2 regions of the Lysinibacillus sp. FSL K6-0075 genome follow, and region 1 is predicted to be linked to the other one. Evidence: a T-box and tRNA genes for the amino acid it is inferred to sense, from the RefSeq annotation. Region 1 holds a T-box; the other holds one or more tRNA genes.
The links. A T-box is a leader RNA that pairs with one kind of tRNA and senses whether it is charged. The one in region 1 lies ahead of alaS (alanine--tRNA ligase), so its partner is inferred to be a tRNA-Ala.

Region 2: it encodes a tRNA-Ala, which carries the amino acid that the T-box ahead of alaS (alanine--tRNA ligase) is inferred to sense. The anticodon was not compared.

The regions. Positions count from the first base shown of each region.
Region 1 is NZ_CP151947.1:3,343,262-3,346,462, reverse strand. Features, by position in the region: gene corA (magnesium/cobalt transporter CorA) at 242-1,207, shown strand; T-box leader at 1,276-1,492, shown strand; gene alaS (alanine--tRNA ligase) at 1,581-3,201, shown strand, end outside.
Region 2 is NZ_CP151947.1:119,920-123,120, forward strand. Features, by position in the region: rRNA gene MHB65_RS00560 (23S ribosomal RNA) at 1-767, shown strand, start outside; rRNA gene rrf (5S ribosomal RNA) at 883-998, shown strand; tRNA gene MHB65_RS00570 (tRNA-Val) at 1,009-1,084, shown strand; tRNA gene MHB65_RS00575 (tRNA-Thr) at 1,088-1,163, shown strand; tRNA gene MHB65_RS00580 (tRNA-Lys) at 1,171-1,246, shown strand; tRNA gene MHB65_RS00585 (tRNA-Leu) at 1,265-1,349, shown strand; tRNA gene MHB65_RS00590 (tRNA-Gly) at 1,385-1,459, shown strand; tRNA gene MHB65_RS00595 (tRNA-Leu) at 1,465-1,553, shown strand; tRNA gene MHB65_RS00600 (tRNA-Arg) at 1,561-1,637, shown strand; tRNA gene MHB65_RS00605 (tRNA-Pro) at 1,647-1,723, shown strand; tRNA gene MHB65_RS00610 (tRNA-Ala) at 1,739-1,814, shown strand; rRNA gene MHB65_RS00615 (16S ribosomal RNA) at 1,958-3,201, shown strand, end outside.

The DNA.
Region 1 (3,201 bases):
GCAATGTTTTTAATTGCTATTTTTTGATATGTGTATTCAACACGCCTTCATTCGTAGAAGGCGTGTTTTTGTTATGAAAGGAAGGTGATGAGAAATGGATAGTAGTCCTGAACCGAATAAGTTTCATTTAGGCAAACGGAAACAATTAAAAAGTCATCGATTTCTGATCACCGATGCAGACAAAAGGTGATAAAGGATGACCTTTTGTTTCCCTCAATAACAAAACACGAGGTGAAATGCAATGATTAAAATCCACTATTATAATAACAGCAGCAAGACAGTCCAACATGATTTCAATATGATTGATTTACAACTTCCTATCCCTAACGAAGACTTATTATGGGTAGATTTATATGCGTATAGTTATAATGAATTGAATAATATTGCAGATATATTTGGCTTTCATCCACTAGCAGTGGAAGATTGCTTACATGAGGGCTCACGTCCGAAAATGGATAGTTATGGTGATTATAAATTTTTTGTGCTCCATGCACCAATCTATAATGAGAAAAGTAATAATGAAATTACAACAGTGGAGTTAAATATTTTTATGGGACCAAACTATATTGTAACTGTGCATAAACAAAAGTTGCAATGGCTAGGCAACATGGAGAATGTTTGTATCAATAGTCCAAAATATTTGGAAAAGGGTACTGATTTTTTATTGCATACCATTATTGACGGGATTACAGACGAATACTTCCCGGTATTAGAACGAATTCGAGCACGTATAGATGAACTGGAAGAAGAAATTTATGATTATCAACCAAAAGTGGTGACAGAGGAATTTCTTGCACTGAAGCGGACAATTATTTTAATTCGTCAGGCCATTATGCCACAAAGAAGAATTTTTTCAACAATCAATGGCCAGTGGAAATTTGATATTCAAGAAGAAAATATTCCATTCTATAAAGATTTGAATGACCATCTAGAACGAATTGTCGACTCCACAGAGACTTATCGTGATTTAGTTAACAGCACGCTTGATACGTATTTTTCAATAATCAGTGGTAAATCTATTGAAAAGCTGAATTTATTAACGGTCATTTCGACAATTATGTTGCCGCTATCTGTAATTACTAGCTTTTTTGGTATGAATGTACCTTTACCTTATCAAGATTCACCCTATACAACTATTGCGATCAGTGCCTTTTTAGTTATTTTTACGTGGGGTATGTGGGTATATTTCAAAAAAATGATTGCTTAGTTCGTGTTAGTCATACTAGTACTAATTGACAGCGCAATAGATTTTTTTTATAATTTTTGATAGAAAAAGTAAAAACGATGATGGAAAAAGTACGTATTTGTCTGTGTACAAGAAAGGGATTTCTAGGCTGAAAAAATCCTCACAGCAGCAAATGCCGAAAGCTACTCCAGAGTGCAGCTAATCCCTGCCGTTCACTGACGTTACAAGTGCTAAAGAGGTAAGTAAGAATTTTTACTTACAACTAGGGTGGTACCGCGAGACTAATGACAAGTCCTCGTCCCTTTTTTGGGGATGAGGGCTTTTTTTATTTTCTTCGGTAAATCGCAGGATTCGTATCGTGATTTTACAATATTAAATAGGAGGAATTTATCCAATGAAAGCAGTAGATATTCGCCGTATGTATTTGGAATTTTTTAAAGAAAAGGGGCACCATCATGAGCCATCAGCACCACTTGTGCCGATAAATGACCCATCACTCCTTTGGATCAACTCAGGTGTTGCAACATTGAAACCATATTTCGATGGGCGTATCATTCCTGATAATCCACGTATTACAAATGCACAAAAATCAATCCGTACCAACGATATTGAGAATGTTGGGAAAACAGCTCGTCACCATACGTTCTTTGAAATGTTAGGAAACTTCTCTATTGGTGACTACTTCAAAAAAGAAGCGATTCATTACGCTTGGGAGTTTTTAACGGATAAAAAATGGATGGGCTTTGATCCAGCGTTATTATCCATTACGATTCACCCAGAAGATCAGGAAGCATATGATGTTTGGCATCAGGAAATTGGTATTCCAGAAGAACGTTTAATTCGTTTAGAAGGAAATTTCTGGGATATCGGAGAAGGTCCATCTGGTCCTAACTCAGAGATTTTTTATGATCGTGGTGTAGAATACGGCTCAGATGATAATGATCCTGAAATGTATCCAGGTGGGGAAAACGAGCGTTATCTTGAAATTTGGAACCTTGTGTTCTCTCAATTCAACCATAATCCTGATGGCACTTACACGCCACTACCAAAGCAAAATATTGATACAGGTATGGGCTTAGAGCGTATTGTATCAGTCGTTCAAAATGTACCAACGAACTTTGATACAGATTTATTTATGCCAATCATTGAAAAAATCGAGGAATTTGCCAACCGTAAATATAAGCGTCCTGGTGAAGTAGATTTAAATGAAATCTTTGGCTCAGAAGAAGATATTAATACACCATTTAAAGTGATTGCAGACCATATCCGTACAGTAGCATTTGCTATAGGCGATGGTGCCCTGCCATCCAACGAAGGCCGTGGCTATGTATTACGTCGCTTACTACGTCGTGCTGTTCGTTATGCTAAGCAAATTGGTATTGAAAAACCATTTATGTTTGAACTTGTACCAACTGTGGGTAAAATTATGGAAGACTTCTATCCAGAAGTTACGGAGAAATGCGAATTTATTCAACGTGTCATTAAAAATGAAGAAATTCGTTTCCATGAAACATTAGACGGTGGTTTGGCTATCTTTAATGAAGTAGTGGAATCTCAAAAAGCAGCTGGTCATGATTATATTCCAGGAGCAGATGCTTTCCGTTTATATGATACTTATGGATTCCCAATCGAGTTAACGGAAGAATATGCAGAAGAAGTCGGCATGAAAGTAGATCATGAAGGTTTTGAAGCAGCGATGGAAGAACAACGTGAACGTGCGCGTGCTGCTCGTCAAGATGTTGACTCGATGCAAGTACAGAATGAAGTATTAGCAAACTTAACGGTTGCAAGTGAATTTGTTGGCTATGATACGTTAACAGCTAGTACTGAAATCGCTGCAATGATCGTCAATGGTCAAGTAGCAAAAGTCGCTTCAGAAGGTCAAGAAGCATTGGTTATTTTAGCGAAGACACCATTCTACACTGAAATGGGTGGCCAAATTGCCGATAGTGGTACGATTTCAAATGATAGCTTTACGGCTATTGTAAAAGATGTTCAAAAAGCACCGAATGGTC
Region 2 (3,201 bases), 1.8 Mb from region 1:
GATCTCGGAGCGCCAGCTTCGAAGGAGGCGTCGGTGGGATACTACCCTGGTTGTATTGAAATTCTAACCCATGCCCCTTAGCGGGGCAGGAGACAGTGTCAGGCGGACAGTTTGACTGGGGCGGTCGCCTCCTAAAAGGTAACGGAGGCGCCCAAAGGTTCCCTCAGAATGGTTGGAAATCATTCGTAGAGTGTAAAGGCACAAGGGAGCTTGACTGCGAGACCTACAAGTCGAGCAGGGTCGAAAGACGGGCTTAGTGATCCGGTGGTTCCGCATGGAAGGGCCATCGCTCAACGGATAAAAGCTACCCCGGGGATAACAGGCTTATCTCCCCCAAGAGTCCACATCGACGGGGAGGTTTGGCACCTCGATGTCGGCTCATCGCATCCTGGGGCTGTAGTCGGTCCCAAGGGTTGGGCTGTTCGCCCATTAAAGCGGTACGCGAGCTGGGTTCAGAACGTCGTGAGACAGTTCGGTCCCTATCCGTCGTGGGCGTAGGAAATTTGAGAGGAGCTGTCCTTAGTACGAGAGGACCGGGATGGACACACCGCTGGTGTACCAGTTGTCTTGCCAAAGGCATCGCTGGGTAGCTATGTGTGGACGGGATAAGTGCTGAAAGCATCTAAGCATGAAGCCCCCCTCAAGATGAGATTTCCCATTACGCAAGTAAGTAAGATCCCTCAAAGACGATGAGGTAGATAGGTTCGAGGTGGAAGTGTGGTGACACATGGAGCTGACGAATACTAATCGATCGAGGACTTAACCAAAAAAGTTTGAAACATTCAATGCATCGTTTATCCAGTTTTGAAAGAACAAGAAAGTTTTGAAAAAAGCTTGCATTTATAATGAAATATGTTATAATAAATCTTGTCTTTTAAAAAGTCTAGTGATGATGGCAAAGAGGTCACACCCGTTCCCATACCGAACACGGAAGTTAAGCTCTTTAGCGCCGATGGTAGTTGGGGGCTTCCCCCTGTGAGAGTAGGACGTCGCTAGGCATATTACCCAGGAGGATTAGCTCAGCTGGGAGAGCATCTGCCTTACAAGCAGAGGGTCGGCGGTTCGAGCCCGTCATCCTCCACCATATGCCGGTTTAGCTCAGCAGGTAGAGCAACTGACTTGTAATCAGTAGGTCGTGGGTTCGATTCCTATAGCCGGCACCATTTTTTCGAGCCATTAGCTCAGTTGGTAGAGCATCTGACTTTTAATCAGAGGGTCGAAGGTTCGAGTCCTTCATGGCTCACCATTTTTGAAATAATAATAAGCGGGTGTGGCGGAATTGGCAGACGCACTAGACTTAGGATCTAGCGCCGCAAGGCGTGGGGGTTCGACTCCCTTCACCCGCACCATTATTTTCATTGCCAGATAAAAAACTTATGCACATGCGGAAGTAGTTCAGTGGTAGAACACCACCTTGCCAAGGTGGGGGTCGCGAGTTCGAACCTCGTCTTCCGCTCCAAATGTGCCGGGGTGGCGGAACTGGCAGACGCACAGGACTTAAAATCCTGCGGTAGGTGACTACCGTACCGGTTCGATTCCGGTCCTCGGCACCATTTTAATGCGCCCGTAGCTCAATTGGATAGAGCGTCTGACTACGGATCAGAAGGTTATGGGTTCGACTCCTGTCGGGCGCGCCAAAAGAACAACGGGAAGTAGCTCAGCTTGGTAGAGCACTTGGTTTGGGACCAAGGGGTCGCAGGTTCGAATCCTGTCTTCCCGACCATTTCCTATAAATTATGGGGCCTTAGCTCAGCTGGGAGAGCGCCTGCCTTGCACGCAGGAGGTCAGCGGTTCGATCCCGCTAGGCTCCACCAAGTCAATTTATGAACCTTGAAAACTGAACAAGCAAAACGTAATCAATAAAGTTTTAAGTAGCTAGCTTCGGCGAGTGAACGAAACAAAAATTTTGGACATCAAAATTGATGCCAGCAAAACAATTTGAGCTAATCAAATTTCTTTTATGGAGAGTTTGATCCTGGCTCAGGACGAACGCTGGCGGCGTGCCTAATACATGCAAGTCGAGCGAACAGAGAAGGAGCTTGCTCCTTCGACGTTAGCGGCGGACGGGTGAGTAACACGTGGGCAACCTACCCTATAGTTTGGGATAACTCCGGGAAACCGGGGCTAATACCGAATAATTTGTTTCACCTCATGGTGAAACACTGAAAGACGGTTTCGGCTGTCGCTATAGGATGGGCCCGCGGCGCATTAGCTAGTTGGTGAGGTAACGGCTCACCAAGGCGACGATGCGTAGCCGACCTGAGAGGGTGATCGGCCACACTGGGACTGAGACACGGCCCAGACTCCTACGGGAGGCAGCAGTAGGGAATCTTCCACAATGGGCGAAAGCCTGATGGAGCAACGCCGCGTGAGTGAAGAAGGATTTCGGTTCGTAAAACTCTGTTGTAAGGGAAGAACAAGTACAGTAGTAACTGGCTGTACCTTGACGGTACCTTATTAGAAAGCCACGGCTAACTACGTGCCAGCAGCCGCGGTAATACGTAGGTGGCAAGCGTTGTCCGGAATTATTGGGCGTAAAGCGCGCGCAGGTGGTTTCTTAAGTCTGATGTGAAAGCCCACGGCTCAACCGTGGAGGGTCATTGGAAACTGGGAGACTTGAGTGCAGAAGAGGATAGTGGAATTCCAAGTGTAGCGGTGAAATGCGTAGAGATTTGGAGGAACACCAGTGGCGAAGGCGACTATCTGGTCTGTAACTGACACTGAGGCGCGAAAGCGTGGGGAGCAAACAGGATTAGATACCCTGGTAGTCCACGCCGTAAACGATGAGTGCTAAGTGTTAGGGGGTTTCCGCCCCTTAGTGCTGCAGCTAACGCATTAAGCACTCCGCCTGGGGAGTACGGTCGCAAGACTGAAACTCAAAGGAATTGACGGGGGCCCGCACAAGCGGTGGAGCATGTGGTTTAATTCGAAGCAACGCGAAGAACCTTACCAGGTCTTGACATCCCGTTGACCACTGTAGAGATATAGTTTCCCCTTCGGGGGCAACGGTGACAGGTGGTGCATGGTTGTCGTCAGCTCGTGTCGTGAGATGTTGGGTTAAGTCCCGCAACGAGCGCAACCCTTGATCTTAGTTGCCATCATTTAGTTGGGCACTCTAAGGTGACTGCCGGTGACAAACCGGAGGAAGGTGGGGATGACGTCAAATCATCATGCCCCTTATGACCTGGGCTACACACGTGC